DNA from 4 places in the Arthrobacter sp. B0316-1-20 genome. Region 3 is predicted to be linked to each of the others. Evidence: riboswitches for the same ligand, from Rfam matches in the RefSeq annotation. Region 3 holds a riboswitch; each other region holds the start of a gene.
The links. Region 3 has a riboswitch for S-adenosylmethionine ahead of AC5RW2_RS25485 (methionine ABC transporter ATP-binding protein). Riboswitches for the same ligand answer to the same signal wherever they lie in the genome.

Region 1 (7,639 bases), on a different contig from region 3:
TTGTCTGTGCCTGTTTCTGCCGGGATGGCCGGAGCGGGCGCCGCTGCCCGTCCGGGGGTAACGCCGCGTTCGGCGGCCAGCCGCAGCAGCCAGTTACGCAATTCCAGCGTGGACAGGCAGTCGTACTCGTTGTACTCCGCGATGCTCTTGAGGATGGTGTCGGCTTCAGCGTCATTGCCGGTATCTCGGGCAGCGCAGTACTGCGCGTAAGCCACCACCGACGCGCCCGCGTCTTTGACGTCGCCGGAGCGCAGGTTGTCGCCCATGTAGAGCGGTTCCAGTTTCTTGATGCTGTAGGAGTTTTCCGAAATCCGCAGGCTGTGCCGGACCGTGTCGTACAGGTCCACCAAGATGCCCTCGCGCAGCAGTTCGTCCACGGTGTCTTCGCCGACCAGATGCTGCAACGATAGTCGGCGCAGGGCAGCCTTTTCGTAGTTGGCATAGTGGTAGATGTGCAGGCCGGGGTGGAGGCGCCGCCGTTCGGACACGTAATCCAGGAAGTCCGCCAGCGCTTTGCGTTCGCCCGCTCGGCTGTGCGCCCAGAAGGGTTTGAACGGCGCGGGGCCGCCAGCGGCCGGCGGGTTTTCCACCACGCCGAAAAGGTATTCCAGCCCCCAGATCCCGTCGTCGTCCTGCCAGAGCGGGTCGCCTTCGAAGTCGAAGAAGATATCGCCCGGGTCCGGGGCGGGCAGCCGCGCGAGGGTGTGCTGTTCCAGTACGCGGTAGGCAACGGTGTGTTCGGCACCGTCCTTGCGGAAGGTGACTTGCCCGTCCGGCTGGGCGGTGCCCGTTTGCATGCGGGCCTGGTCCCGCAGCCGGGCCAGCGCACCGTCGGGCGCTTCGCCTGCCGGCAATTCCAGCGCCGCCAGTTGATCGATGGTGCGAATTCCGGCCGCCTGGAGTTTGCGGCGGCGGGACGTGCTCATGCTAGCCACCAACACCAGATCGCGGTGCAGCTCAACCTGTTCCGCACAGTAGTCGCAGCGGCCGCACGCCTTGATCCGTTCGTCTCCCCAATGGACAGCTGCCGGCTGTCCCCGGTGCCCGGCGACCAGGTCCAGGAACCGGCCGCGGCGTTCGCGGAAGACCGGCAGCAGGTCGGTCAGGCTGTGGTCGCTGTGCCGGCCGTCGCCGAGCACCAGCGTTACCGTCGGAGCCGTGCCGATGCCCGCCTGGAGGAGCTGGTCGCCGTAGGCCGCCAGCTGCAGCAGCGCGGTGACCTTAGCGTGGCGGGCCAGTTTGGTGTCATAGACGGCGTAAGCCGGGGCACCGCCGTCGTGCTCGGTTTTGACCAGGAAATCAGAGCGCCCATGGAAGCTGCCGTCAAAGAAGGAGGCCTGGAACACCACGTCCGCGCCCGACCGCAGCGCCGCAAGGGATTCGGTATGCTTGGTGCGCAGGTCTTCGCGGGTGTAACTGCGCGTCTCGGCGATCTCCACCACGCCGGAGCCGAACTTGTCGCGAAATTGCTGCAGCACCCGGTGCTCGTGCAGATCGCCCAGCGCCGCGGTGCGCTCAAGCATCTCGTCCCGGCCGAAGTCCGGCACCGGGGAGCGGCCCAGCTTCTCGTCCAGCTTGCGCAACAACTGGTATTCGCACTGGGCGGCGGTGACCAGGTCGGTGGCCGTGTAGACCAGATCCGGGTCAGCCCCGTCGACGTCGGAGTCGAGCAGAAACACCGTGCCTCCTTGCTCACGTTGAAAGGTGCCAACCCGGCCGGCGGCGGGTCCCCCCAACGATATCCCGCCGCCGACCGGTGCCTGCCGGCAATCAAAGGTCTATCAGCCGACACGGACAGTTTCGGATGGTTGTGCCGGGATGGTCGCTAACATGCGCCGGGGCGGCCACCACAAGTGGGGAGGTGGAACGTTACGGTCCCTGTTACGCGGTGTGACCGCGGTCTCTGACATTTGGCACGCGGACTGGCTAAAGTGGCAACAGCTTCAAGAATTGTGGCCGCCAAGCTCCGACTTTGGCCACATACCAACCCCACGCTCGTTGGGTGGTTCGGATGACGAAGCGGCCTGCATCAGCCACTGGCTACCGGTGCGGGCAAGAGCACCCGAAAGGACTCGGCGCCCGGCGCCGGCTGTCATGGAAACCCTTGAATCTCCGCAACTTCAGGTCTTGAGTCTGGCCGACTACGAGCAGGTCTCCGCAGCGAGGGAAGCCTTTGTGGATTTCCTGCTGGAAGCGTCACTGCAAACCCGGGGGCAGCAGCGCGCCGTCGCCGCGGCCCGATGACAGGCAGGACCGGCCCGGCAGCGCCAGCGGCCAGCGTCGTACCTTCACCAGCGGCCAGCTCCGGGCCGGCGCCCGGCCCCGCTTCGTCGCCCGGCGAGGCCTCCGCCGGGAGGCGTGCCCGCGGGTTGCTGTTGGACACCGATGTGGTCGCCGAGCTCAGGCGGGAGAACCCGGACCCCGCCGTCGTGGACTTCCTGCAGAGGCGCCGCCGCTCGCGCGTCTACATTTCAGCGCTGACGCTGGGGGAGCTGCACGCGCTCAGCACCCAGGACAGCGCGCTGGCCGGGCGTGCCGACACCTGGCTGGGCGAGCTGACCGAGCGGTTCGCCGCCTACATCCTGCCGGTGGACCTGCAGGTGGCCGAGGCCTGGGCGCCTCTGGCGATCCAGGACGTGCCGGCCGTCGAGTCGCTGATCGCCGCCACGGCAGTGAAGCATTGCCTGACCGTGGTGTCCGGCAACGCCGAAGGCTACCGCCGGCTGTCGGTTGAGGCATGCGACCCGTGGAAGTCGACCCGGGCCTCATAGAACCGGTAAAGAAGCGCCCACGGCCGGCACCACGAAAACGTCCGTCGGGCCACCGCCTGTGAATATATCCGGTATGCAAACGGCCACAGTCGCGCCGCTAATTCCCGCCCAACGGAGCCATCGCGGCGCCGAACGGTTCCCCGTGTGGCTCCTTCGGTGATTTACTGACCGGGCGTTCTGAACGCGTGAGAAACTAAACGGGGTCCGGTGACGGGCGGCACGCGTGCCGCCCGTTTTCTGCGGACAAGCTCCATTTAAGGTAAGGAATACATGGCTCATGGCCACTGAGAACAACGCCCCGGGCGCGCTGGATGCCGCTGCGCGGGTGGACAACGACGGCGGCGCTCCCGCCAAGTGGAAGATCGTCGGTCCCGGCCTCGTCGTGGCGGCCACCGGCGTCGGTGCCGCGGATATGGTCGCCACTTTGGTGGCCGGTTCCCGTTACGGCTACGGCCTGTTCTGGGCGGTGATCGTCGGCGTCATCCTGAAGATCATTCTGGTCGAAGGCGCCGGGCGGTTCTCGCTGGCGACCGGCAAGACGATCTTTGAGGGCTGGCGCTCGCTGGGCCGTTGGACCACCTGGTATTTCGGTCCCTACATCATGATCTGGGGCTTCGTATACGGCGCCACCGCAATGTCGTCGGCAGCGCTGCCGCTGGCCGCGGTGTTCCCGGTGCTGCCGCTATGGGCTTGGGCCATCCTGATGGGCCTGGCCGGTTTCGTCATGGTCTGGTTCGGCAAGTACGCCATGTTCGAGAAGATCACCGCCTTCTTCGTCGGACTGATGTTCGTCACCGTGGTCGGCCTGGCCGTCATCGCCGTGCCCAACATTCCGGAAATGATCGGCGGCCTGGTGCCGATGATCCCGCAGGAAGAAGGCGCCGTGTTCTACACGCTGGCGCTGGCCGGCGGCGTGGGCGGCACCATCACGCTGGCAGCCTACGGCTACTGGCTGCGCGAGAAGGGCTGGCACACACCCAAGTGGATGCGCGTCATGCGCATCGACAACTCCGTGGCCTACGTCATGACCGGCATCTTCGTGATCGCCATGCTGATTGTCGGCGCCGAGGTGGTCCGTACCGCCGGTGTGTCGCTGAGCGCCGGCGACGAGGGCCTGCTGGACCTCTATGAAGTGCTGAAGGTCGAGTACGGCGACGTGGTCGGCACCGGCTTCCTGGTCGGTTTCTGGGCGGCATCGTTCTCCTCCATCATCGGCGTCTGGAATGGCGTGTCCCTGATGTTCGCCGATTTCTGGGGCAACATGCGCAAGAAGGAGTCCGGCCACCCGGACACCCGTGTGGGCGGCAAGTACTTCAAGTTCTACGTGCTCTGGCTGACCTTCCCGCCCATGTTGCTGTTCATGCTGGGCAAGCCGATCGCGCTGATCCTGCTCTACGGCGCTTTGGGATCGTTGTTCATGCCGTTCCTGGCCCTGACGCTGCTGGGCCTGCTCAATGGCAAGCGGATCCCGAAGGAGTGGGCCAACCGCCTGCACACAAACATCGCGCTGGGCATCTGTGCGTTGCTGTTCGTGGTCCTCGGTGTTTACCAGTTGTGGAACAGTATCGCTCCGCTCTTCGGCGGCTGAATCCGGACAGTCTGCGCTGCCCCGCACCGTTTGGTGCGGGGCAGTGCTGTTTAAACAACGACGACGGCGGTGCGCTTGGGCGCGCGTGGGCGCCTGCGGCCTCGCGGCCAGGTGTTACCGCAGGCCGGTCCGGCGGTGCCTGCCGCCTTCGGTTTCATCGCCGTCGACCATCGACGCGAGGAGGTCGTCGGCTTCACCCAGCCCCCGGACAGCCTGGACGAGGATGGCCCGGGCTTCGGCCTCGGGGGTCCGATGGTGCGCATCGGCGAGAATCCGGAGTCCTTCCAGCGTTCTGGCATCCAGATCCGGCACGGTGAGCGATTCCATGACAGCCACCCTTCCTCGGGACGTACCGCGGCCCGAATGGCGACCATGATAGACCCGTACGGCCCAGCTGGGTATGGGACGCCGAGGACTTAAACCGCCGTCGTTGGAAACATCAAGAACCTCACAGGATGGCCGGACCGTGCGGGCTGGCGTTGGCCGCCATCTCGGGCGCCGTCGCCTTTAGCCGGCCACGTCATGAGCGATCAACTCCGTCGGGCGGGAAGCGGTGCTGTTTCGGCATCGGTTTGGTGGCCGGGGCGGTGGCCGGTGAGGACCAGGGTTCGGAGCCATCCCGTGGCGGCGGCGAGGATGGACTCGAGGGGTCCTTTGCCGACGGAATTGCGCCAGAGAACGGCTGCGAGGAGGAAGGTGATGCATTGGATGGTGATGGACATGATCGGACGGTCCGCGTCGAGGATATCGGTGGACAGGATGATTGCGTGGGCGCAGTAGAGCGTCAGGGTCATCGAGCCCGCCGCGGCCAGCGGGGCCGTGATCCTGCCCAAGTGCGGCACGAGGAGCAGTATGGCGCCGAGCACGGCCAGCGAGGTTCCGAGGCTGCTGAGAATGGCGAGGGGTGTGTCGGTGTGCGGGGTGAGAATGGCCAGCCACCAGCCGGTGGTGGCTGGAAGGCTGTCCGCGCCCGGGGCTTCACCTTGGACCAGGAACTGGTTGATCTGCTCCCTGTCCAGCAGCGGTGTCGCGGCGACCAGGCGCTCATAGCCTCCGCCCGGACCCAGCAAAAGCGCCGACAGGGCCCACATCGCGGCGGCCAGCGCAGCGCCCGCGGCGAGGAGGACGGCGCCGACCTTCCGGGACGTCAGGTCCAGGCGGCCGACGGCGAGCCCCACGCAGATGTAGGCGAGCCAGGGCAGGGCGGGATAGACCCCCGTGAGAAGCATGTCGGTGAGGAAGGTTTCCGGATGGGCAGCGGCGAGGCCGAAGGTGTACTGGGCGTCGATCTGTGGCCTGTCCGGCCCCCAGGCACGAACCAATAGCATGGCCACCGGGCCGAGCACAGCGAAGATGACGGCCAAGGCGAGCAGGGTCCGCCGTCCCAAGCTCAGCAACGGGACGGCCAGCACGAAGAGGATCCCGTAGTACGGCAGGATGATATCCAGTGGTGTTTCCGTTGAGCCCAGCAACAGGCCTATCCCAAGGATGAGCAGGCCGCGTAGCGCCAAGGCGGCTCGGCTCGCGGTCATCGCCCGGCCCACCGGGGGCCGCCGGCCCCCGGACTGCAGGGCGATGGAAATCCCGGCGATCAGCGCGAAGAGAGCGGCCGCCCGGCCCCCGAACAAGGTCCAAACGATTTGGCCTGCGCCTTCGGTCGGCAGGATGTTGATGACCACGATTCCGATGAGGGCGACGCCTCGGGCGACGTCCACGCCCTCTACGCGACGGGAGACCGGGCCGCCGGCACGAGCCGACGGCGGACCGGGAACGCCGGGACCCAGCGTAGATACAGGAGCGCTTTTGGTGGACACAGTGGTCCCTTTCCCTTGTATGACTCGCTGTCGAAGGATCGGGGACCGGGCCGGTGGTGGATGCAGTCCGGTGCCGTAATCACTCGCACCATGGAGGTGGTTCAACGGTAGGGACGGTGCCTGTATAGACCCGCCATGCCCGCTGGGAAATCCCTGCGCGCGTTCGCTAGCCGGAAGAAGCCAATGCCCGCGCTGTTACCAGAAGCGGCTGACCCGGCAGGAGTCGGTGCGCCTCACCGCCGACGGAACGTCGGGGCCGCTCCCGAACGTAGTCAGGAGTCACACGCCTGACCGGCAGACCCTCCATCGCCGGATGGTCGTCCAATGCGGTCCGACGTCGAAGCCGTGCGCCCGGGCTGCTCGTCCGCAACGGCAATGGTGTCGCGGCGTGTGGGGTGTGGTCTGTTCAGTCCCGGAATTCCGCGCGGGTGGAGCCTGGTGCGCGAGGAGCCCGAGCAGCAGTCCGATCGTTCGGGCGGGCGGGGGAAGCGGTGACCCGGGGGCTGGTCCGGGCACCCGTTCCTGACGCCGTGTTCCTGACAAGTAATTGCATCCAGCCTAGCTACTGCCGTCCGGCGGAATCGTATCCACTCGGGACCGCGGCCGTCTCCGGCGCGCCGGGTCGGGCATCGATTTGGATCCGTTCCGGGTCCAGGTCGATCCGGCGCAGGAGTTGGGCGTTGAGTGCGACCACGATGGTGGAAATAGACATCAGGACCGCGGCGACCGCCGGGGAGATTGCCACACCGGCGAAGGCGAGCACGCCGGCGGCGAGCGGGACGGCGATGATGTTGTAGCCGGTGGCCCAGAGCAGGTTTTGAATCATCTTGCGGTAACTGGCGCGGGACAGGTCGATCATCGACAGCACGGCCCGCGGGTCGTTGCCGGCCAGCACGACGCCTGCCGACTCCATCGCCACGTCCGTGCCGGCGCCGATGGCGATGCCGACTTCGGCGCGGGCCAGGGCGGGGGAGTCGTTGACGCCGTCGCCGACCATCGCGACTTGCAGGCCGCGCTCCTGCAGTTCGGTTACCTTCTTGTCCTTGTCCTGTGGCAGCACTTCGGCGAAGACCTCGTCGATGCCCAGGTCCCGGCCGACAGCCTCGGCCACCTGCCGGGCGTCGCCGGTAATCATGGCGACCTTCACACCGCGCTCCTGCAGCGCGGCGACGGCGGCACGGGACTCGTTGCGGATTTTGTCTTCCAATGCCACCGCGCCGATGATGTGCCCGTCGCGGACCACATGCAATACCCCCGCGCCCCGCTCTATCCAAGCGGCCGTCGGGGCGGCCAGCTCCTCGGGGTGTGCCAGGCCGAGCTCGCGCAGCATGTTCGGTCCGCCCACGGCTATTTCGGCGCCGTCCACGACGGCGCGTACGCCGCGGCCGGTCATGGAACTGAAGTCCCGGCCGATCAGCCGCATTGCGGAGGCCTGAGGGTCGGCGGCAGCCGCCGCGACGATCGCG
Region 2 (7,639 bases), on a different contig from region 3:
CCGGGAAGCTGCCGAAGCCGGCGTGCCCTGGCGCCTGCTTTATCTGGGGCGAAGCCGTTCTTCGATGGCGTTCCTCGACGAAATCCAAGCGCTCGACGGCGACATCCATATCCACGCCGACGACGAAAGCGGCTTCTACCCGCTGGCCGGACTCTTGGACGAATTGCCGCCGGAAACACACGTTTACGCCTGCGGACCCGGACCCCTGCTCAACGTGATTCAATCGATCGCGGACGGTTGGGACAACCCCGGGCGTTTCCACTGTGAGCGCTTCACAGCCTCCGGGACGGCCGAGCCGCCGGCGGAGGCGGGGGACTCGGCCTTCACGGTCGAATTGGCCGACGGCACCGAGGTTCCGGTGGGACCCGGGGAATCGATTCTGCAGGCCCTCGAAGCGGTCGGGATCCACCCGCTGAATTCCTGCCGGGAGGGGATCTGCGGCACCTGCGAAACCCCCGTCCTGGGTGGTGAGATCGATCACCGTGACTCGCTGCTGTCCGACGACGAGCGCGAGGCCGGAGACACCATGATGATCTGCGTGTCGCGATGCAAGGGCCGGCGCCTGCTGCTGGACTTGTAGCAGCCAAGCGTTCCCGGCGCCGACGCGGGCCACGGGAGCAGCCGCGCACGGAACGGAAGCGCCTTAGGCCGATGACTCCCGCGGTTCTGTTGGCAAGATGGAGGCTATGGACAAGCAGAGGGTCGCCGCCGAGGGCACGCGGCGCACGGTCAGGTACTACCGGGCAGAGGTATTGATCGTCCTGGGACTCTCGCTCGGGCAGTCGGCGGTCTACGCCGTGGTGAACCTGCTGGAAAAAATGACCCGCGCTCCGCTGGCCTCGCAGACGACCACGCTGAACCCGGTGCTGAACGAGCGGGAGCTCTTCGACTTCGTGTACCAAATGCTGGGCATCGTCTTTGCGCTGGTACCGGTGGCCCTGGTGCTGTTCTTGATGACCGTTCCCGGCCGGTCGGCCTTCCGTGCGATCGGGTTCACGTTTTCCCGGCCGCGGCTGGACTTCGGCCTGGGCTTTTTGCTCGCGCTGGTGATCGGTGTCGGGACGCTGGGCGTCTATGCCGCCGGCCGGGCGCTGGGAATCACCACCGCCATTGTCCCGGCGGCCCTGGATGAATACTGGTGGACGGTTCCGGTGTTGGTCCTGTCCGCGCTGCGGCATGCGGTCCTCGAAGAGGTGGTCATGGTGGGCTACCTCTTCAACCGCTTCGCGAAGTTCGGCTGGGGCATCTGGTCCGCGATCTTCGTCAGCGCCGCCCTGCGCGGGACCTACCACCTCTACCAGGGCATCGGGCCGGGCATCGGGAACTTCCTCATGGGTTTGGTCTTCGGCTACGCCTATACAAAGGCCAAGCGGGTGATGCCGCTGGTGGTGGCGCACGCGCTGCTGGATATTGCCGGCTTCGTCGGTTACACGCTGCTGGGGCCGGCCATCGGCATCGGCACGTAGCGGGCACAAAAGAGTTGCCGGCCATCTATTGGAGCCTGGTACACGTGCTCCTGCTGTTTTCCAGAGCCGCAGCCCAAACCGGAGCAACGGCCCGCCCGCAAGTCAGGAGTGGTGCTGGGGAGAATTGGCCGCTACATGCCCCTCCACGAGTTGTTCCACCTATCCTGGGGAAGGCCCGCCATGGAAAGGGACCGGACGAGACCCAGTGGTGTGTCGGTACCGGTGGGCTGGAGCGCATCCCACATCCAGCGAACCATTCCCGCCCCCGTCGCCCGAATGCGGTCCTCCCGCCTCTTTTCCGCCTCCACTACGTCGGCGGGACTACGGCTCCGAAGGTACTCGTTTCGGGAGTATTTTCCTGCACCATCGAATTCGCCGGCAAGACGAAATTGTTCCCAGTAGAAGTCGACGATGCCGACACGAACTCCCTGCGAATCGAAGACAGGGTACTGCAGTAACGGCTCCTGGAAGTGGTTCAGGTACATCAGAGCCCGGGAGTACGATTCGCCCGGCGACTGCGAGGCGGGATCGGCGAAGGCGAGAACCCGTTTCACGCGGTTTGACTTTCCCGGTGGCAAAGAACCGGCCAGATCAAGAATCCGGGTGGCCTGCAGGGCGGGAAGGCCGAGGTGGCGGTCCACGCGAAGCGCATGGTCCATTGCGGGAACGGCCTCAGCGAAGGGACTATGCGCCGCCAAATCGACAACGGTTTGTGCCCGGGAAGTGATCAGGTAGCCGTTGCGGCTAACGAGGGGTTCCAAAAGTTCCCTGCGATGCCACCGGATTCCGCCACGGGACCGACCATGCGTGCCGTTGTAAGCCAACAAGTCCACGTCCAGAGAGCGGCCGATTACCGGAAGTCCCCACACCGCCGCCGCAGAGCGCTGGACAAGGACTCTGTCGGTGCGTCCGGTGCCGACGGCGGCCTCTATGTGCAGGCGCTGCTGCTCCCACCATGGCAACCGCGAGTATTCCCCGGCGGCCGCATACACGCCGCGCCGCAAGCGGACCAATTGTTCTTCCGCAGCTTGTCGGGCGACATCCCGGCGTCCTGGACCACACTTCTCCAGGTCCCTCACATAGATCAGTTTCACGTCCATACGGGACAGCCTCGGCGACCTCATGGCGGTCGGGCACGCGGGGAGGAGCTGTGTGGAAAAACGCTGCCCTGCAGGTCGATCTGGAGGGCTTGTGAACGCAAAAGCTCCGTTTCGGGCGTCTGCTCCTTCTATAACGCGGAGCGGACGCCCGAAACGGAGCGATGCCGGGAGAACTTAGAGTTCGACGATCCCGTGGGCGGTTTCGAAGCGGACGGACAGGATGCCCGGCGTACCGTTCGGTGCCGTCCAGGCGACCTTGACGTCGTCCAGCAGGCCGTCGACCGGCGTGCCCAGCCAGTCCGCCACCCGCTCGGAAGAGCCGGCGATGGTCAGGCCGATCAGCTTGACCGTGGCGGGGCGGGCGTTGGACGGGTGCAGCGGTTCGGTGCCGTCGTCCCAGCGCAACATGTAGGGCACCTGCGGGTCGGCGATGAGGCCCTTAATCCCGATCTGCTGCCAGCTCAGTTCCTGCCCATCCGGGAACTTGCGGTTGCCGGGAACCGCGTGGCGGCCCAGTCGTTCTTCGAACGGGGTCAGGTCGTCGACCGCCACGCACCAGCCCATCCAGCCGCCGCCGGCTTCCGACCGCGCCCGCACGGCCTGGCCAAAGGGGGCCTTATCGGAAGCGGGGTGGTCGAGCACCTCCACGACCTCCAGGTAATGGTGGTCGGTGAGGGGGAAGATCATATTGCGGGTGCCGAAGCGGGGGTGAACCCCGCCCTTGACGGCGTCGATGCCCAGGGCTTTGGAGATCCGCTCTGAGGTGGCAGCCAGACCGTCGGGTTCAGCGGCATAAGAAACATGGTCGAAGCGCATGGCATTATCTTGGCACTTTGTGAACCCGCTCTCGACTTAGGGTGACCTAAGTCACTCAATTTGCGGCTCGTGGGGAACGCGCCGTTCCGGACAGCAATTCCGCCTCCCCGGCACGCGGCGGCAACAGTGACGAAGCGGACTGTCGGAAAGGCGGTCCCGAGACGGGTGCCCAGTCATAAGGTGTCATATTGTTGCGGCCGCCGGCTTGTCTGCGGAGACTGGAGGCAGGTCATGAGTGCCAGCGCAAAACCCCGGTTTGCTGGCCGGCAACCCTCCAACCGCGGTGGGGTGCCCCGGGTGAAGACCAGGCAGCCGCCATAAGGCGGTGCGCAAGCGCGGGTCACACCCGGGACAGACATGCCGGCACGGCCGGATCCCGGATGGCCCCTTCCAGTGAAGGAGTTGCACCATGTCCAACGCCGATTGGTCCTTTGAAACCCGTCAGATCCACGCAGGGCAGGAGCCGGACGCCGCCACGGGCGCCCGCGCACTGCCGATCTACCAGACCACGTCGTTCGTGTTCCCCAGCGCGCAGAGCGCGGCCGACCGGTTCGCCCTGTCCGAACTGGCACCCATCTACACCAGGATCGGCAACCCCACCCAGGAAGCGGTCGAGACCCGGATCGCCAACCTGGAGGGCGGCGTCGGCGCCCTGCTGCTTGCTTCGGGCCAGGCCGCGTCGACGTTCTCCATCCTCAACCTGGCCGAGGCCGGCGACCACATCGTGGCCAGCCCCAGCCTGTACGGCGGCACCTACAACCTGCTGCGCACCACGCTGCCCAAGTTCGGCATCGAGGTCACCTTCGTCGAGGATCCGGACAACCTGCAGCAGTGGCGCGATGCCGTCAAGCCGAATACCAAGGCGTTCTTCGGCGAGGTTGTCTCCAACCCGCGCCAGGACGTGCTGGACCTGGAGTCGGTCAGCGCCATCGCCCACGAAAACGGCGTGCCGCTGATCGTTGACAACACCTTGTCCACCCCGTACCTGATCCGCCCGATCGAGTGGGGGGCCGACATCGTGCTCCACTCGGCCACCAAGTACCTCGGCGGCCACGGGACGGCGATCGGCGGCGTGATCGTCGACGCCGGCACGTTCGATTTCGCCGCCGACCCCGAAAAGTTCCCCGGGTTCAACACGCCGGACGACACCTACAACGGGCTGGTCTTCGCCCGCGACCTCGGCGTCAACGGCGCTCTGGGCGCCAACCTGGCCTATATCCTCAAGGCCCGGGTGCAGTTGCTGCGCGACCTGGGGTCCGCCATCTCGCCGTTCAATGCCTTCCTGATTGCCCAAGGGCTGGAGACGCTGAGCCTGCGCGTGGAGCGGCATGTGGCCAACGCTCAGAGGGTGGCCGAATTCCTGGAAGAGCACGACGACGTTGCCTCCGTCGCGTACCTTGGCCTGCCCTCCAGCCCCTGGTATGAGCGCGGCCGCAAGTACGGCCCGAAGGGGACCGGCGCCATCGTCGCGTTCGAAATCAAGGGCGGCATCGAGGCCGGAAAGCGCTTTGTGGACGGCCTTGAACTGCACTCGCACGTGGCCAACCTGGGCGATGTGCGCTCGCTGGTGATCCACCCGGCGTCGACCACCCATGCCCAACTCTCGGCCGCGGAACGGGTCGCGGCCGGGGTGACCGACGGTCTGGTCCGGCTGTCGGTAGGCATCGAGAACGCCAACGACATCATCGCCGACCTGGAGGCCGGTTTCCGCGCCGCCAAGGGTGCGGACGACTAGGCAAGCAGGTAGAGCGCAGCGTGACGATAGTGCAACCGCAGGAACTGGTGGAACAGGCAACCGACGGCATCCTGCGCCGGATGCCGGTTGGTGCGCTGGAGCTGGAAGCCGGCGGCTATCTGCCCGAGGTGGTCCTCGGCTTTGAGACCTGGGGCACCCTGAATGCGGACGCGTCCAATGCCGTCCTGATCCAGCATGCCCTGACCGGCAGCACGCATGTCGCACGCGGCTACTCGGACGAGGACGGCTGGTGGGACGACCTGGTAGGCCCCGGTGCCACGATCGACACGGAGCGCTATTTCGTCGTGGCCGCCAACATGATTGGCGGCTGCTACGGCTCCACCGGTCCCTCGTCGCCGGCTCCGGACGGGACGCCGTGGGGTTCACGTTTCCCGTTCGTCACGATCCGCGATTCGGTCCGCGCCGAGGCGCGGCTGGCCGACGCGCTGGGGATCCGGCGCTGGCACACGGTGCTCGGCGGGTCGATGGGTGGCGCCCGCGCGCTTGAATGGGCGGCTACGTTCCCGGAGCGCACGGCCCGGTGCGCCGTCCTGGCGTGCGGCGCCGCGAGCACCGCCGAACAGATTGCCTTCGCGCAGGCGCAGGTCGCGGCCATCCGGCTGGACCCGTACTTCTCCGGCGGCGACTATTACGGGGGCCCCGCTCCCGAGGCTGGACTGGGTATCGCCCGGCGGATCGCGCACATCAACTACCGCTCGGAGCCGGAGCTGGAGTACAGGTTCGGCCGCAAGCCGCAGGCGGAGGAGCAGCCGTTCGGCGGCATTACGCCGTCCGCCCGTGGCCGCTATGCCGTGGAAAGCTACCTTGACTACCAGGCGGACAAGCTCGTCGCGCGCTTCGACGCCAACAGCTACATCCTGCTCACCGAGGCCCTCATAAGCCACGACGTTGCCCGGGGCCGGGGCTCGCTGGAGCAGTCGCTGGGCGGCCTCACCGACACGCAGTTCTTCGTCGCCGCGGTGGATTCCGACCGCCTGTACTTCCCGGAACAGTCGCGGCAGCTGGCCGAGGCGCTGCCCGGGGCGGTCAAGGTCCACACCATCGAGACGCCGCTGGGCCACGACGGTTTCCTCACCGACATCCACCAGCTGCACGAGGCCCTCACCGAGGCGTTCTTCGCGCCCGCCTGACTTTTCGGCCCGCGTGACAGCGGCCTCGGTACGACGTCGGTGCGCGCCCTCCGCGCCGATTCCCACCGCCGCGCCCGATCGGGGGGAGCGGAGCGTCAGGTCAGTTCGAGCGATACCGGCCGCCGCAGGAAGGCCCCGTACCGTTCCACCGCGTCGTCCACGGCCTGCCGCTCCGGCTCGCTTAAGACCCGCAGCGGCTTGAGCCGCAGCTCGGCGGAGCCGGGCCGGAGGACGTGTCTCCAGTTGCCGGCCATCCGTCCGTCCAACAGCAGCACGTGGATCGGCACGTCGCCGCCCGGCGCCGCCGGCGCGCTGCCGCCCAGATAGCCGCGGGTTTTGGTGTAACCCATGACGTATTCGTCGTAACACTGGATCAGGTCCGCCCGCGGGTGTCCGTCGCCCGCCGCGGCTGCGGCGCCGCCGATCGTCCCGGCGGCGGGGGAGTACCAGAGCTGTTGCCCCTCGGTTTCGAACAGTTCCAGTCCGTCTCGGCCCCCGGCTTCGAGGCCGCGCTTGACGTCCGCCTGAGGCAGTTTGGACCAGTCGGAACAGTCCTTCAAGGTCGCCGGTCCGCGGCTGGTGAAGTACTGCCCGGTCAGTTGGGCCAGCGCCGCGTCGCGGTCGAAGTCCGCGGCCAGCGGCGGTACCCGCTCGTCGAAGGCCGCATACGTCTGCTGCACGGCGCCCGACCCGGAGGTCCGCGGAGGCCCGTTCACCAGCACCCGGTCCATTTCCGCATGGAACACCAGATGCCCCAGCCGCTGCCCGCGCAGCGTCGCTCCGTTCAGCCTCGCGCCGTCGTCCTTCAGCAGCGCCGCCTGGGCGAGCCGGGCGGCGAGCTCGTCCCGGGTCAGGTGCCGGCCCCCGGCGACGGCCGCGGCCAGCACGTCATTGCTGCGCGCCACCGTTGCCTCGTCCAGTCCCAGCTGCCGGTCCCGGCCCTTGTTTCCTGCCTTGAGGCGGGGGCCGGAGAGCAGCATCAGCCAGCGCAGGTCTTCGGCGGCCACAAAGTGCCAGGTGGGCCGCAGGACATGCGTGCGCAGGATGCGTCCGCCGGCGATCGCCGCATCCACCTCCGCAGCGTTGTCCCGTGCCGGTCCGCCGCAGCGCTGGGCCAGCGACCAGCGGGCATAGGCATATTCCTGGGACTGGAAGGCGAGCAGCCAGCACAAGGCGGCGGCGGCGTCGTCCCGGGGGCTGTCCCACAGCCGCTGTGCCCGCAGCCGGTGACGGCGGATCTCCTGGGGACTCGGCTGCTGCACGGCTGCTCCTGTTACCCGGCCGCGCCGGGAGGCATGCCCGGACCGAAGAAGGGGTCGGCGGCCGGCCGCTTGGGCAGGATCCCGTCGCCCGAGGACTGGTGGCGGACCC
Region 3 (7,639 bases):
CCGAGTCGGATCCGGTAACGATGGCGGTGCGCGGCGTGAACTGTTCCATGCGCCCATTGTGGCGAAGAACCGGACAGTTGCCACCCCTGCGTGATCGGATCCGACCGTCGACCGCAGGAAATTCTGTGTGCCAGATTCGGCGCCCCCCTGTGCAACGGGCCGGGCAGCCGAGGGCAGGTTCTAGGCAGTGTTGAGCGCCGCGGCCAGCTCGGACCGGATCGAGTCAATCCAGGCTATCCGCCGCGCAATCCGATCGTGTCCACCGCTGCGTTCCCACATGTCAATGAACGCCTGCTCTCCGCGCGCGATGCGAGCCAGAACGAAGGGGCCGGAACGGTGGATGCCCGCGACGATGTGGTCCAAGAACTCGTCGCGCTGGGGGCCGAAGGGAATCCCATAGGCGTCCGCCACGATCCGCAACCGGGAGGCGACGTGGAGGCCCGAGCGGCCGTCGCGCGCCGCGTCCTCCGGGGTTTCCAGCGGAAGCCAGTGTCGGGCCAGGACCGCGAGATCGTGCAGCGGGTGGGTCGGGGCAGCGAATTCGAAGTCGATCAGAGCGGCTGCTCGTCCTCGGCGCACAATGACGTTCTCCATACACACGTCGTTGTGCCCGATGATCCGGCCGCCGCCGGGATATGCCAGCTCGGTGTTCCAGATGGCGTTCGCAGGTGGAACGAAGTCGGCAACGGCGTCATGGAAGGCGCGCAACAGGCGTGCGACCGACGCCAGCAGTTCGGGGGAAAGTGACCACTGCGGAAACGGTGGAACGGCCACCTCTCCCGGAATGTAGCGCAGCCGCTCCCGGCCTTGTGCATCAAGCCCCAAGGGCTCCGGAACCCCGTTGAATCCCCTGGACCTGACATGCTCAAGCAGGCTAAAAACCAGTTCCGTCTGGGCCGAGGCGGGGCGGCGAACCTCATCGCCAATTCTGATGACCGACCCGGCGTTGGCCACCCCGCCGGCCAGTACCTCGCCGTCGTTCATGGGCCATACCCTACCGCGGTGACGCGTCCCTGGGCGGCCGGTTTTTAACCGCGGGTGGGGCAGGCCGCTGCCTGCCCCACCCACTGCATTCGTTAGGCGACGGTCATTTCGCCCATCTCGTCCCAGCCGTCACCGTCAATCTGGCGGCTGATGATGCGAGGAGTCTCCTGCAGATACTGCGGCTGCTCCTGCATGGCCTTCTTGAAGTGCTCGCTCTTCACGTGCGCTTCGGCGGCGTCATCCTTGAAGGCTTCCACCAGGACGTACTCGTTCGGATCCTCCACGCTGCGCGACCAGTCGAACCACAGGTTGCCCGGCTCGGCCCGGGTTGCTTCGGTGAACTCCCGCACCAGCTCGGGGAAGTTGTCGGCGTGCTCGTTCTTGACCTTGAACTTGACCACAATGAAAATCACGCGGATTCAGCCTTTCTCTCGGTGTCCATCAATCCTGTCATGGGCAAAATCGACTACTCAACAGGCGGCCTTCTCCGCGACGGGAAGGCCGCCTGTTGAATAGTCGATGGAGTGCTTCCACGCCAGGTGTCAGGGGAGGTCAGCTGGCCGATCAGCCGGCCAAGCCGCCGGCCAGAGCTTTGGCGGCGGCAACATACCGCCGGGTGACCAGCCGCTGGGCGGCTTCCGCCACCGGCCCGCCTGCCCGGTAAAACCAGTTGGAGTGCCGGCTGAACGCAAACAGGTCGAAGACCACCAGCCCGTTCTCCTCCAGCAACGCCACGAAACCCTCTTCGCCTGACTCCGGGTGTCCCGGCAGCGTGCCATAGCCGAAACCCGTCCGGGTCGAGCTCCGCTCCGTCCACACCACGCGGCAGGGCGCGGACAACCGCAGCGGTCCGACCCCGAATCCGGGCACAACGTCTACGCCTTCGGCGGCCACAGGCGTAGAGGCATCCACCCGCAGGCCGGCCAGCCGGTGGAGCTCCCAGCCCATCAGGCCCTCGGCCAGCCGGCGGAACGCATCCTCCCCGACGCCGACAGCTGTTCGCGTATCGGTGGTCCGGTATCCCGGCGGCGAGGTGCGCTCCCGGGCCAGCCCCACGCCGTCGTACGTCAGCGCGGCACCGCTGAGATCCTTGGCCTGCACCGCTCAGCCCTGCCGCACGTCGTCGCCGCGGGTCAGGCCCATCCAGCCCAGCGACTCGCGGTCCCGGCGCGGCAGCGACGCCACCACCAGGTCGTACGAGTCCTCGATCATGTCCCGCAGCATGTCATCGGGCAGCGCGCCGTCGCAGCGCACTCCGTTCCAATGCGTTTTGTTCATGTGGTACGCGCCGGTGATCTCCGGGTGGGCGGCGCGCAACTGCTGCGCGAGCACGGGTTCGCACTTGAGGCTGATGCTCAGCCGCGGCGCCTGCAGGTCCGAGAGCGCGAACATTTTCGCTGCCCGCCCCGGCGCGCGGACCTTGAACACCGACGCCTCGGGCCCGAACGGAAAGTCCTCGAACGCTCCGGGCAGGGACAGGCAGTATTCACGCAGCGCGGTCGCGTCCATAGGCCCGAGCCTACTGCTACCTGCCGACCCGGTCACGGGGAATGCCCGGTGCGCGGCGGTAAGTTCGGTGGCAGGATGGTGTCACTGATGTTTCACGGGGAACGACGGCGGTGCTGAGGCGCCGCCGTCGAGCGCCGAAATGGGGCCCCGCCCAGGAGAGGAGCACCATGGCAGAGAGCGGCATGCAGCCCAGGCCGACAGCCGACAGCGCGATGGATAAGACAGAACGTGCGGCGGATTCCAAGCAGTTTGAATGGGTGGCGCGCAGCGGTTTCGCGGCCAGCGGGCTGCTGCACGTACTGATTGGCGCGATCGCGCTGCGGCTGGCCTTCGGCGGAGGCGGCGAGGCGGACCAGTCCGGAGCAGCTTCCAGCCTGGCGCAAAACCCGGGCGGGCTCTTCCTCCTCTGGGCAGGAATGCTGGGCGCCGCGGCATTGGCCCTGTGGCAGGCCAGCGAAGCGGTGTTCGGCGGCCGCGGCCTGGAGCAGAAGAAAAAGTGGGGCTACCGGGCGAAGGCTGTGGGCCTGGCCATCGTGTACGGAGCCATAGCGGTGACCTTCGGCAGCTTTGCCCTGGGCTCCGGCAGCAACAGCAGCGAGAAATCGCAGGACGCCAGCACCAAGCTGATGCAGTGGCCGGGCGGAGCTGTGGTGCTGTTCCTGATCGGCGCGGTGATCATCGGAGCCGGAATCTACTACGTGGTCAAAGGCCTGTTCCGGAACTTCCTCGCCGACCTTAAGCCGCTGCCCCCCGGCGGCGTCCGCACCGGCGTGACCTGGCTGGGCATCGTCGGCTTAGCCGGCAAGGGGCTGGCTTTGTTTGTGCTCGGGCTGCTGCTGGCGGTCGCCGCGGTGCAAAACGACCCGCAGGACGTGAAGGGCCTGGACGGCGCGCTCAAGGCGCTCCGCGAGCAGCCGTTCGGACCCGCGGCGCTGGCTGTGGTGGCCGTCGGGCTGATCTCCTACGGCCTGTATCTAGGTGCCCGGGCGCGTTACGCGAAGATGTAGAGCGGCCCGGGCACCCGCCAGCCTGGCGGAGCCGGCCCAGCTACTCCGCGGAAACAGGTGTGAGCACGTCCTTGACCAGCGGATCGTCCGTGCCGGCCAGGTAGTCCTCCAAGCGCGGATCGGAGAAAATCTCGATCAGCTTCTTGCTCTCAGCGGTGTCCTTGAACTGGGTGCCGATCACTAGGCGGGAGGCAAAAGTCTTGGGTGCGGCTGGGAACAGGATGCCCTTGTCGCGGCCGATCTTTCCGGCGTCGAACTGGGAGACGTACCCGATCGCCGCGTCGACCGAATCGAGCATCCGCGGCATGGCCAGCAGGTCGGCTTCCTTCAGCTCGAGACTGCGCGGATTGCCGGTGACATCGCGGATCTTCGCGGTGCGAGGCTCCACTGCCGGATCGAGTTTCAGTAGTCCCTCGCGCTGCAGCAACCAGAGCGCCTGCCCTTGGTTGGCCGCATCGTTTGGCAGCAGCAGGACAGCGCCTGGCGGCAGGTCCTCGACCGACTTGTAGCGGGTGGAGTAAAGCCCGAAGCCCCATTGGAAAAGCTCCACCGTTGGCGTCAGTTCGATGCCGCTGGCGTCCGCCGACTGCTGCATGTACCACTGGTGCTCGAAGATGGTGGCGTGGAACTGTCCCTCGGCCACGGCGCGGTTGGCTTGAATCGGATCCTGCAGGCCCACGGCCTCAAGCTTAACGTCGTAGTCAGGTGCAATCTTTTCGGCGACGAATTTGAGGATCCTTTCCTCGCCGGCCATCGCCGGTTCGAAGTGGACCTTCAACGGCGAGGCGACCTCGCCGTCGGCAGCGGCTGCGGTGGCCGGCCGGGACTGCTGCTGCACCAGCGACAAGCCCAAAACCAGGGCGGCGACGACGGCGATCGCCGCGATGCTCCATGGCAGGGCGGTGGACTGCTTGCGCAAGGTGAAACCGTGGTCGTGACCAGACCCGGTGGACGGTGTGCTCATGTGTGGTGCTCCTGGTTTTGTTCGATTAAGGGCGCAGCAGGGCGCGGGAAATGCGGTCGCCGGCGAACTGCACCAGCTGGACGGTGATGATCAGGACAACGATGGTGGCTGCCATCACGTGGGTATCGAACCGCTGGTAGCCGTACGTGACGGCCAGGTAGCCGATGCCGCCTGCTCCGATGGTTCCGGCGATGGCTGAGTATTCAATCATCGAGATGGTGTTAAGCGTGATCGCCGAGGTTAGGCCGGGCAGCGCCTCCCGCAGCTGGGTCTGACGGATGATTTGCCCGGTGGAACTGCCGGTGACCAGGCCGACGGCCATGTTCTCGCGAGGCAGGTCGTTTAGCGCGTTCTGCACCAGCCGGGCGAAGAACGGAATGCCGGCCAGCGTCATGGGGACAACAGCCGCGGCAATGCCGATGGTCGTTCCGGTGACCCACTTGGTTAGCGGGATAATCGCTGCCATCAGCACCAGGAACGGCAGCGAGCGGCCCATGTTGACCAGCCAGCTGACCACACCATGCAGGCGCGGCCGGGGGAACAATCCGCGGCTGTCCGTGTTGTACAGCAGCACGCCGGTGGCGCCGCCAACCAAGATCACCAGGACCATCACTATGCCGACCATCGCCCAGGTTTCCCCGTAGGAAGGCAGCAGCAGCCCGGGCAGGTCCGCCCAGGGCGTGTCCAGCCCGACGGCCGCTGTTTCGGCGGGCCTCATGCGCGCACCTCGATCTTCTCGTTGGCTTCGTGTTCTGCCGCGGCCGACGGCGGCGCTGTTGCCGGCCGTGTGCCGGCCGTGACTGCCGCAGGGCGATCCGCGACCAGGCCCAGTCGTTCCAGATAGGCGCGCACCTCGGCCTCCGGCCGGCCGGCAACTCCGATTTCGGCCCGGCCAAGCACCGATTCGCCGTGGGCTTCCACCGAACCGCCCAGCAGCGCCACGCGTACACCCAGGCCTGTGGACAGCCGGGTGAGCCACTCCGGGTCCACCGGACCGTGCCGGTAGGAGATGGACAGCGCATAATCAAACCCGACTGGTAACGGCAGCGCCCGCACCGGCAGCAACTGGCGGCCGGCACCGGAACCCGGGTCCGCCACGAGCGCGCCGATCGGCCCGTATTCTGAAACCCGTCCGTTGGCCAGCACGGCCACCTGGTCGGCGACGTGGCGCACCACGTCCATTTCATGGGTGATCAGGATGACGGACAGTCCCAGCTCTGTGCGCACATCGTCCAGCAGGTCTAGGATCTGCTGGGTGGACTCCGGATCCAAGCCGGACGTTGATTCGTCGGAGAGCAGGATCCTGGGCCGAAGCGCCAGGGCCCGGGCGATGCCGACCCGCTGCTTCTGGCCGCCGGAGAGCTGGCCCGGATATGCATTGGCCTTGTGCAGCAGGCCCACCCGGTCCAACAGCTCGGCTACACGGGCCTCGATCTGCGGATGCACCACGCCCAGATTGCGCAAAGGAAGCGCAACATTTTCGGCAACCGTCATCCGGCGCAGTAGTGCGGAGTGCTGGAAGATGGTCCCGATCGCGCGGCGTTCGCTGCGCAGTGCCTGGCCGGACAGTGCGGACAGGTCGCGGCCGTCCACCAGCACCTGCCCCGAAGTTGGCTTTTCCAACAGGGAAATGCAGTGCGAGAGGGTCGTCTTCCCGGCCCCGGATGGACCGACGACGGCGGTAATCTCCCCCTGTTCAATGGTCAGGTTGATGCCCTTGAGCACCTCCGCCGTCCCGGTGCGTGTGGTGTAGCTTTTGTGCAGGTCGCGGATTTCGATCATCGGGGTCCGCCTGCGCTATAGCGTTTCAAACTGCTCCTCAAATTCGGGGAGCCCCGGGGCACGGCCCATCGCGACGGCGCACGCATGGCGCCGCCGGAACGATCCGGCGCTGGTTCTCCATCGGTTCTGGCATTAGCACCGTGCGGCAATTGCCGGGTTGCTGCGGCGTCGTCGAGCCAGATCTCTCAGCCGCTCTGGATGGTTCTTATCGACGGCGGTGCGCTGCCCGGGAGGGGCGGCACACCGCCGTCGTAATTCAGGTGGTTCTTAGCTGAACGCCGAGGTCAGCGGACCAGGGAGTTCTCCAGCCGGAAGCCGGCCGCGCGGTGGTTCCCGGGCAGCTTGTCGCCGCGGCCGAAGAGCTTGTTGCGCAGCGTTCCCGGCGCGTACTCGGTGGGGTATGCGCCCAGCTTCTGCAGCTCCGGCACCACGTATTCCACGACGTCTTCGAAGGTGCCCGGAGTGATGGCGTAGGCCAGGTTGAAGCCGTCCACGTCGGTCTCGTCGACCCACTCCACCAGCTTGGCGGCGACGTCCTTGCCGGAACCGACCGTGATCGGGCCGAAGCCGCCAACGCCGACCCATTCCGCCAGTTGGCGGATGGTCCACGGCTTGCCGCTGTCGCCGGAGGCCTTCTGGAAGGTTTCCACCGAAGACTGGATGGCGTTGGACTTCACGTTCTCGCCGATCACGTCGTCCGGGCCGTAGGTGGACAGGTCCACGCCCATCCAGCCCGAAATCAGGGCCAGCGCGCCGTTGACGTCCGCGTAGGACTTGTAGTCCTCGAACTTCGCCTGGGCGGTGGCGTCGTCCGGGCCGGTCACCACGGTCTGCATGGCGTAGATGCGGACGTCGTAGCGGCCACGGCCGGCGGCCTCAGCGGCGTCGCGGATCTTCTTCACCGATGCCGCGAGCATTTCCTTGGTGGGGCAGGTGACGAACACGGCTTCGGCGTTTTCCGCAGCGAACTGGGTGCCGCGCTTGGAGGCGCCGGCCTGGAAGATCACCGGGGTGCGCTGCGGGCTCGGTTCGGTGATCGCGATTCCCGGCACCTTGAAGTACTTGCCCTCGTGCCGGATTTCATGCACCTTCGCCGGATCCGTGAAAACGCCGGACTCGCGGTCCTTTACCACGGCGTCGTCTTCCCACGAACCCTCGAGCAGCTTGTAGATGACCTCAAGGTATTCGTCGGCGTGGTTGTAGCGCTCGTCGTGCTCCAACTGGTCTTCCTGGCCCATGTTGCGGGCGGCCGAGGGCAGGTAGCCGGTCACCACGTTCCAGCCGACGCGGCCGTTGGTCAGGTGATCCAGCGTGGCCAGGCGGCGGGCGAACGGGTACGGGTGCTCATAGGCGGTTCCCGCGGTGACACCGAAGCCGAGGTTCTCGGTGACCG
Region 4 (7,639 bases), on a different contig from region 3:
GGACCGAAGCCGATGGGGTGGAGCTCTGGTTCTCCCCCGCAGCCGGGGCCGGCGGCGCACCCACTGCAGTCGGGACCGGCGGCGCACCCACTGCAGCGACCGAATGTCCCCGCGCCGACCTGATCCAGTGCTACGACGAATACGTCATGGGCTACACCAAAACGCGCGGCTACCTGGGCGGTTCGGCCCCGGCGGCGCTGAGCAGCACGGTGCCGCAGCATGTGCTGCTGCTGGACGGCAAGATGGCCGGAAACTGGAAACACGTGCTCAAGCCCGGCCCAGCCGAGCTGCGCCTGAAGCCGCTGCGCGTGTTCAGTCCCGCGGAGCGGCATGCCGTGGACCATGCCGTGGCTCGCTACGCGGCGTTCCTGCGGCGGCCCCTCACGCTGGAACTGGCATGAGGGCCATCGTCAGCCGCCGCCCGCGCTGCGGCTGCGGAGGGTCAACAACTGGATCGGACGCAGCTCGAACCTCGCCGAGCGCTCCCCGGCTCAGGCTCGGAAAAACGCCTGCGTGAGCTCGTCATGTAGCTGGTGGACGTCGGTCAGGAAGCCGTCGTGGCCCAGCGGCGTTTCGATGGTGTGTACCTTGACGGACCCCGGCAGTGCCTCGGCCAACTGCCGCGACTGTTCCGGGAAGTAGAGACGGTCGGAATCTACCGCCGCGATGAAGAATTCCGTCTCCTCAAGGCCGCCCAGGGACTGCTCCAGCGAGCCGCGGCCGCGGGAAACGTCGTGGCTGACCAGGGCCTCGGTGAGCAGGATGTAGCTGTTGGCGTCGAAGCGGGAAACCAGCTTCTCCGCCTGGTAGTCGAGGTAGCTTTCCACTGCATAGCGGCCGCGGGCCGACGGCGTGATGCCACCGAACGGCTGCTCCTCCGCCTGCGCCGAGCGGCCGAACCGGTACTCCAGTTCCGGCTCGGAACGGTAGTTGATGTGCGCGATCCGCCGGGCAATGCCCAGTCCGGCTTCAGGGGCGGGACCACCGTAGTAGTCGCCGCCGGCGAAGTGGGGATCCAGCCGGATGGCCGCGACCTGCGCCTGCGCAAACGCGATCTGTTCGGCGGTGCTGGCTGCCCCACACGCCATCACCGCGCACCGGGCCGTTCGCTCGGGGAACGTTGCTGCCCACTCGAGCGCGCGGGCCCCGCCCATCGACCCGCCGAGCACGGCATGCCAGCGGCGGATGCCTAGCGCATCTGCCAGCCGCGCCTCGGCCCGAACCGAGTCGCGGATGGTGACGAACGGAAACCGCGACCCCCATGGCGAGCCGTCCGGTGCCGGGCACGCCGGACCGGTGGAGCCGTAGCAGCCGCCAATCATGTTGGCGGCCACTACGAAATAGCGCTCCGTGTCGATGGTGGCACCGGGCCCGACCAGGTCGTCCCACCAGCCGTCCTCGTCGGAGGTGCCGCGGGCCACATGCGTGCTGCCGGTCAGGGCGTGCTCGATCAGGACGGCGTTCGACGCATCCGCGTTGAGGGTGCCCCAGGTTTCAAAGCCCAGGACAACCTCGGGCAGGTAGCCGCCGGCTTCCAGTTCCAGCGCACCAACAGGCATCCTGCGCAGGACGCCATCCGTCGCCTGATCCACAAGTTCCTGCGGTTGCACTATCGTCACGCTGCGTTCTACCTGCTTGCCTAGTCGTCCGAGCCCTTGGCGGCACGGAACCCGGCCTCCAAATCGGCGATGATGTCGTTGACGTTCTCGATGCCCACCGAGAGCCGGACCAGTCCGTCGGTCACGCCGGCGGACAACCGCTCCTCCGCCGAAAGCTGGGCGTGCGTGGTCGACGCCGGGTGGATCACCAGCGAGCGCACGTCGCCGAGGTTGGCCACATGCGAATGCAGTTCAAGTCCGTCCACAAAACGCTTGCCGGCCTCCAGTCCACCCTTGATCTCGAACGACACGATGGCACCGGTGCCCTTCGGACCGTACTTACGTCCGCGCTCGTACCAGGGGCTCGACGGCAGGCCGAGGTACGCAACGGAAGCAACGTCGTCGTGCGCTTCGAGGAACTCCGCCACCTTCTGCGCGTTGGCCACGTGCCGCTCGACCCGCAGGCTCAGCGTCTCAAGGCCTTGGGCGATCAGGAAGGCATTGAACGGGGAAATGGCAGAGCCCAGATCGCGCAGCAGCTGCACGCGGGCCTTGAGGATGTAGGCGAGGTTGGCGCCAAGCGCACTTCCGAAACCCAGGTCGCGGGCGAAGACCAGGCCGTTGTAGGTGTCGTCCGGAGTGTTGAAGCCCGGGAATTTCTCCGGATCGGCAGCGAAATCGAAGGTGCCGGCGTCCACGATCACGCCGCCGATGGCTGTCCCGTGACCCCCGAGGTACTTGGTGGCCGAGTGGAGCACAATGTCGGCCCCCCACTCGATCGGGCGAATCAGGTACGGGGTTGCGAGCGTGTTGTCGACGATCAGCGGCACGCCGTTCTCGTGCGCGATGCTGCTGACGGCCTCCAAGTCCAGCACGTCCTGGCGCGGGTTGGAGACCACCTCGCCGAAGAACGCCTTGGTGTTCGGCTTCACGGCGTCGCGCCACTGCTGCAGGTTGTCCGGATCCTCAACGAACGTCACTTCGATGCCGAACTTGGGCAGCGTGGTGCGCAGCAGGTTGTACGTACCGCCGTACAGGCTGGGGCTGGCTACGATATGGTCGCCGGCCTCGGCCAGGTTCAGGATGGAGAACGTGGACGCAGCCTGGCCGGAGGCCAGCAGCAGTGCGCCGACGCCGCCTTCCAGGTTGGCGATCCGGGTTTCCACAGCCTCGCTCGTCGGGTTGCCGATCCGGGTGTAAATGGGCGCCAGTTCGGACAGGGCGAAGCGGTCCGCGGCGCTCTGCGCGCTGGGGAACACGAACGACGTGGTCTGGTAGATCGGCAGCGCGCGGGCGCCGGTGGCGGCATCCGGCTCCTGGCCGACGTGGATTTGACGGGTTTCAAAGGACCAGTCTGCATTGGACATGGTGCAACTCCTTCAACGGAAGGGGTCATCCGGGATCCGGCCGTGCCGGTATATCCGTCCCGGGTGTGACCCGCGCTTGCGCACCGCCTTGTGGCGGCTGCCTGGTCTTCACCCGGGGCACCCCACCGCGGTTGGAGGGTTGCCGGCCAGCAAACCGGGGTTTCACGCTGGCACTCATGACCTGCGTCCAGTCTCGGCGGAGAGACCGGCGGGCCGCAACAATATGACATCTTGTGACCGCCTGCGGTGCTCACTTCCCTGCCTCACCGGGGACACGAACAAACCCTTGGCTGTCAAGGGCTAGCGTGAAGAACCACCACGAAAACACAGTGACTTAGGTCACCCTAAGTCGAGCACGGGTTCACAAAGTGCCAAGATATGCCTATGCGCTTCGACCACGTTTCTTATGCTGTTGAGCCCGACGGCCTGGCTGCCACCTCAGAGCGGATTTCCAAAGCTCTGGGTATCGACGCAGTCAAGGGCGGGGTGCATCCCCGCTTCGGCACCCGCAATATGATCTTCCCCCTGACTGACCATCACTACCTGGAAGTCGTGGAGGTCCTGGACCACCCCGCGTCCGACAAGGCCCCCTTCGGCCAAGCCGTGCGTGCCCGGTCCGAAGCCGGCGGTGGCTGGATGGGCTGGTGCGTGGAAGTGGACGATCTGACCCCGTTCGAAGAGCGGCTGGGCCGTCATGCGGTCCCCGGGAACCGAAAGTTTCCGGACGGGCAGGAATTGAGTTGGCAGCAAATCGGCATCAAGGGCCTGATCGCCGACCCGCAGGTCCCCTACATGCTGCGCTGGGATGACGGCACCGAGGCGCTCCACCCGTCCAACGCGCGCCCCGCAACCGTCAAGCTGATCGGCCTGACCATTGCCGGATCCTCGGAACGCGTGGCCGACTGGCTGGGCACCCCGGTGGATGCCCTTCTCGACGACGTCAAGGTTGCCTGGACCGCGCCGAACGGCACGCCCGGCATCATGTCGGTCCGCTTCGAAACCGCGAACGGCATCGTCGAACTCTAAAGTTCTGGTCCCGGCTGGACGGTACCAAGGATCGCGTTTTTGCAGGGGCTCCCATTTCGGCCTCTTGCGCCACCGTGGGTGGGAGCAAGAGGCGGAACGGGAGCCTTTGGCATGTCCGGTAGGGAACCGCCGGATTCCCGCGGGGTGGGCGGGGCGGTTTAGGTCCCGATGCCGATGGCCGGACCCACCAGCGCATACCCGACAAAGCCCGCGATATCCAGCAGTGCATGAGCAATCACCAGCGGCATCACCCGCTTGACCTTCGTGTAGACGTACCCGAATATCAGCCCCATCAGGAAGTTCCCGATGCCCGGCCCGATCCCCTGGTACAGGTGGTAGGTCCCGCGCAGGGCGGCGCTGACGAAGATTGTGGTCCAGATCCCCCAGCCGAACTTGGCGAACCGGTTGAAGAGGTAGCCCAGCATGACCACCTCTTCGAGGATGGCGTGGCGCAGGGCGGACAGCACCAGCACCGGCACGGTCCACCAGTATTCGTCCAAGGCCGCGGGGACAATGGCGGTGGTGATCCCCAGCGCCCGGCCGGCGGCATAGACGACCAACGTGCCGGCCCCCATCACCAGCGCCAGCAGGAAGCCCAGACCGAAGTCCACCTTGGGCCGGGAGAAGGTAAATCCGATCGAGCGGAAGGCCGATTGGCCGGGCGAGGTCATGAGGAGCAGCACCAAGGCCACCGGCACCAGCGCAAAGCAGATGCCGAGCATCTGGTAGACGAAATCGAAGATTTCCCGCTGGTTCAGTACCGGGTTCAGCTTGGTGGTTTGCGAGGCCAGCGGCGCGCGGGTCATCTTCTCCAGCAAGTTCACCACGGCGTAGACCGCCGACTGCCCCAGCGAAACTCCGAGCACAATGAGCACTTCCGCCCGGTAGTAGCTCAAGGTGCGCGGTGCACTCGCGGTGACCACCTTCTGCTTGTCCATAGCCTCCATCTTGCCAAGGGATCCGGGGTCGGAGACAGTCGGAATGGATCCGCGTTCCACCCTCCCCCCGCCGCTGCATCGGCTTTCGTTGCGGCGCCGGCGTTCCGAGACCAGGCCTCGCTAGAGGTCCAGCAGCAAACGCTTGCCCTTGCACCGGGAGACGCAGATCATCATGGTGTCTCCGGCGTCGCGTTCGGCATCGGAAAGCAGCGAATCGCGGTGGTCAATCTCGCCGCCCAACACGGGCGTTTCACAGGTACCGCAGATTCCCTCACGGCACGAATTCAGCGCGCTGATCCCGGCCGCTTCGAGGGCCTGCAAGATGGACTCATCGGATCCCACCGGGACCTCCGTCCCGTCGGCCAGTTCGACGACGAAGGCCGACTCGCCGCCCGCGGGGGCCACCGGGGCACCGCCGGTAGCGGCGAAGCGTTCACAGTGGAACCGTCCGGGGTCTTCCCAGCCGTCGGCAATCGACTCAATGACATTGAGCAGCGGGCCGGGACCGCAGGCGTATACGTGCGTGCCCGAGCCCTGCTCCGCCAACAGATCGGCCAGCGGGTAGAAACCGCTCTCGTCGTCGGCGTGAATGTGGATGTCCCCACCGAGCGCCATGATCTCTTCGAGGAACGCCATCGAGGAGCGGCTGCGTCCCAGGTAAACCAGGCGCCACGGTACGCCGAGTTCGGCAGCCTCGCGGATCATCGGCAGGATCGGAGTAATACCGATGCCGCCGGCGATGAAGACGTAGCTGTCCGCGGGGGCCAAGACGAAGTTGTTGCGCGGGCCCCGGACCTGGATCTTGGTGCCGGGCCTCAGCATGTCGTGCACATAGGCCGAGCCGCCGCGCCCCTCGGCCTCGCGCAGGATCCCCAGCCGCCAGGCTGAGCGGTCCGTGCGCACGGAGCAGAGCGAGTACTGGCGCAGCAGGCCGTTGGGTAGGAGCACATCCACGTGGGAGCCGGCGTCCCACTCCGGCAACGCCTCCCCCAGCGGGTGCTCCAGCTCCAACGAGACGACGTTGCTGGATTCGCGCCGGATCGAGCGGACCTCGACGTCGAAAAATTCTTCGGTCATGATTCCCCCTTTGCCACGTCAGGCCGCGGCCGGTTCGGCGAGCACAGAGGCAAGGAAGGCCTTGGTGCGTTCGTTCTGAGGGTTGGTGATGATGTCACGGGCCGGTCCCTGCTCCACCACATAGCCGTCCGCCATAAAGACCACCCGGTCGGCGACGTCGCGGGCAAAGTGCATCTCGTGCGTCACCACCACCATGGTCATGCCGGAGTTGGCCAGGTCCTTCATGACCTTCAGGACCTCACCCACCAACTCCGGGTCGAGGGCGGAGGTCGGCTCATCAAAGAGCATCAGCTGAGGCTCCATGCACAGGGCGCGGGCGATAGCCACCCGCTGTTGCTGGCCGCCGGAAAGCTGGCGCGGATAAGCCTCGGCCTTTTCCGCCAGTCCTACCTTCTCCAGCAGGGACATGGCCCGGGCCGTGGCAGTGGCCTTCTTCTCCTTGCGGACCAGCCGCGGTGCCTCGATCAGGTTTTCCATCACCGTCATGTGCGGAAACAGGTTGAACTGCTGGAAGACCATGCCGACTTCGGTGCGGCCGCGGCAGACGTCGTTGTGGCTCTGTTCATACAGCTTGCTGCCTTTGAGGTCGTAGCCCACGATCTTGCCGTTCACCCACATGCGGCCGCCGTCGACCGTTTCCAGGTGATTAATACAGCGCAGGAAGGTGCTCTTGCCCGATCCTGAAGGGCCGATCAAGCAGACAACTTCCCCCGGCTGCACCTGCAGGTCAATGCCCTTCAGAACCTGGTTGGAGCCGAAATTCTTGCAGATCGCGTCCGCTTTAACCATCGGTTCAACGCCGTGCGTAAGCGTCATTTCTTGCTGCCTTTCAGGGAGAGTGCGTCGTGCGTCGCGAAAAACCGCTTCAGCTGCTGCAGCGGTGTCGGCGGGAGGCTCCGCTGGTTGCCGCGGGCAAAGCGCCGCTCCAGGTAGTACTGGCCGATGGTCAGGATCGAAGTGATCAGCAGGTACCAGAGGCTGGCGACGATCAGCAGGGGCACTGTCTCGAACGTCCGCGCGTAGATGATCTGCGCCGAGTACAGCAGCTCCGGCACCGAGATGACGCTGACCAACGCGGTGGTCTTGAGCATGCCGATGGTTTCGTTTCCGGTGGGTGGGATGATCACGCGCATCGCCTGCGGCAGCACCACCCGGCGCATCGTCTGCATCCGGGTAATGCCCAGGGCCTCGGCTGCCTCGGTTTGCCCATGGTCAACGGAAAGTATTCCTGCCCGGACGATCTCGGACATGTAAGCGCCCTGGTTAAGGCCAAGGCCGAGGATCGCTGCTGTCATGGGGGTGATCAGCTGGTTTGCGTCCAGCTCGACGCCGGGAATACCGAGTGTGATGACCGGATACAGTGCCGCGAGGTTGAACCAGAACAGCAACTGCACCAGCACCGGCGTGCCGCGGAAGAAGTTCACGTAGGCGAAGGCGGCACCTCGTACCACTGGATTGACGGAGAGCCGCATGACTGCGAACACGACGCCGAGCACAATGCCGATGGCCATGCTGATCGCGGTCAAGCCAAGCGTGACGAGAATGCCCCGGCCGATGGACACGTCGCGCAAGTAAAGTCCGACCACGTCCCAGCCGAAGTTGGGGTTTGTCATCACGGACCGCGCCAGCAGTC

Region 1: it holds a riboswitch for S-adenosylmethionine, as region 3 does, so the genes downstream of both, AC5RW2_RS13505 (PIN domain-containing protein) here and AC5RW2_RS25485 (methionine ABC transporter ATP-binding protein) in region 3, are expected to answer to the same signal.
Region 2: it holds a riboswitch for S-adenosylmethionine, as region 3 does, so the genes downstream of both, AC5RW2_RS02845 (bifunctional o-acetylhomoserine/o-acetylserine sulfhydrylase) here and AC5RW2_RS25485 (methionine ABC transporter ATP-binding protein) in region 3, are expected to answer to the same signal.
Region 4: it holds a riboswitch for S-adenosylmethionine, as region 3 does, so the genes downstream of both, AC5RW2_RS29670 (bifunctional o-acetylhomoserine/o-acetylserine sulfhydrylase) here and AC5RW2_RS25485 (methionine ABC transporter ATP-binding protein) in region 3, are expected to answer to the same signal.

What each region holds. Positions count from the first base shown of each region.
Region 1 is NZ_JBNHHC010000007.1:102,901-110,539, forward strand. Features, by position in the region: gene AC5RW2_RS13500 (TM0106 family RecB-like putative nuclease) at 1-1,679, opposite strand, end outside; SAM riboswitch class IV at 1,942-2,065, shown strand; gene AC5RW2_RS13505 (PIN domain-containing protein) at 2,370-2,771, shown strand; gene AC5RW2_RS13510 (Nramp family divalent metal transporter) at 3,049-4,359, shown strand; gene AC5RW2_RS13515 (FitA-like ribbon-helix-helix domain-containing protein) at 4,474-4,686, opposite strand; gene AC5RW2_RS13520 (heparan-alpha-glucosaminide N-acetyltransferase domain-containing protein) at 4,890-6,173, opposite strand; gene AC5RW2_RS13525 (heavy metal translocating P-type ATPase) at 6,736-7,639, opposite strand, start outside.
Region 2 is NZ_JBNHHC010000001.1:637,883-645,521, forward strand. Features, by position in the region: gene AC5RW2_RS02825 (PDR/VanB family oxidoreductase) at 1-580, shown strand, start outside; gene AC5RW2_RS02830 (CPBP family intramembrane glutamic endopeptidase) at 687-1,466, shown strand; gene AC5RW2_RS02835 (hypothetical protein) at 1,598-2,566, opposite strand; gene AC5RW2_RS02840 (VOC family protein) at 2,741-3,382, opposite strand; SAM riboswitch class IV at 3,610-3,724, shown strand; gene AC5RW2_RS02845 (bifunctional o-acetylhomoserine/o-acetylserine sulfhydrylase) at 3,792-5,117, shown strand; gene metX (homoserine O-acetyltransferase MetX) at 5,198-6,268, shown strand; gene AC5RW2_RS02855 (winged helix DNA-binding domain-containing protein) at 6,364-7,530, opposite strand; gene AC5RW2_RS02860 (SGNH/GDSL hydrolase family protein) at 7,542-7,639, opposite strand, start outside.
Region 3 is NZ_JBNHHC010000018.1:29,495-37,133, reverse strand. Features, by position in the region: gene AC5RW2_RS25525 (SDR family oxidoreductase) at 1-49, opposite strand, end outside; gene AC5RW2_RS25520 (phosphotransferase) at 181-984, opposite strand; gene AC5RW2_RS25515 (putative quinol monooxygenase) at 1,077-1,397, opposite strand; gene AC5RW2_RS25510 (DUF1990 domain-containing protein) at 1,549-2,085, opposite strand; gene AC5RW2_RS25505 (MmcQ/YjbR family DNA-binding protein) at 2,089-2,493, opposite strand; gene AC5RW2_RS25500 (DUF1206 domain-containing protein) at 2,661-3,500, shown strand; gene AC5RW2_RS25495 (MetQ/NlpA family ABC transporter substrate-binding protein) at 3,541-4,464, opposite strand; gene AC5RW2_RS25490 (methionine ABC transporter permease) at 4,490-5,182, opposite strand; gene AC5RW2_RS25485 (methionine ABC transporter ATP-binding protein) at 5,179-6,246, opposite strand; SAM riboswitch class I at 6,361-6,451, opposite strand; gene AC5RW2_RS25480 (LLM class flavin-dependent oxidoreductase) at 6,531-7,639, opposite strand, start outside.
Region 4 is NZ_JBNHHC010000026.1:23,746-31,384, forward strand. Features, by position in the region: gene AC5RW2_RS29660 (winged helix DNA-binding domain-containing protein) at 1-401, shown strand, start outside; gene metX (homoserine O-acetyltransferase MetX) at 492-1,559, opposite strand; gene AC5RW2_RS29670 (bifunctional o-acetylhomoserine/o-acetylserine sulfhydrylase) at 1,640-2,965, opposite strand; SAM riboswitch class IV at 3,033-3,147, opposite strand; gene AC5RW2_RS29675 (VOC family protein) at 3,350-3,991, shown strand; gene AC5RW2_RS29680 (CPBP family intramembrane glutamic endopeptidase) at 4,150-4,929, opposite strand; gene AC5RW2_RS29685 (PDR/VanB family oxidoreductase) at 5,050-6,006, opposite strand; gene AC5RW2_RS29690 (amino acid ABC transporter ATP-binding protein) at 6,025-6,822, opposite strand; gene AC5RW2_RS29695 (amino acid ABC transporter permease) at 6,819-7,639, opposite strand, start outside.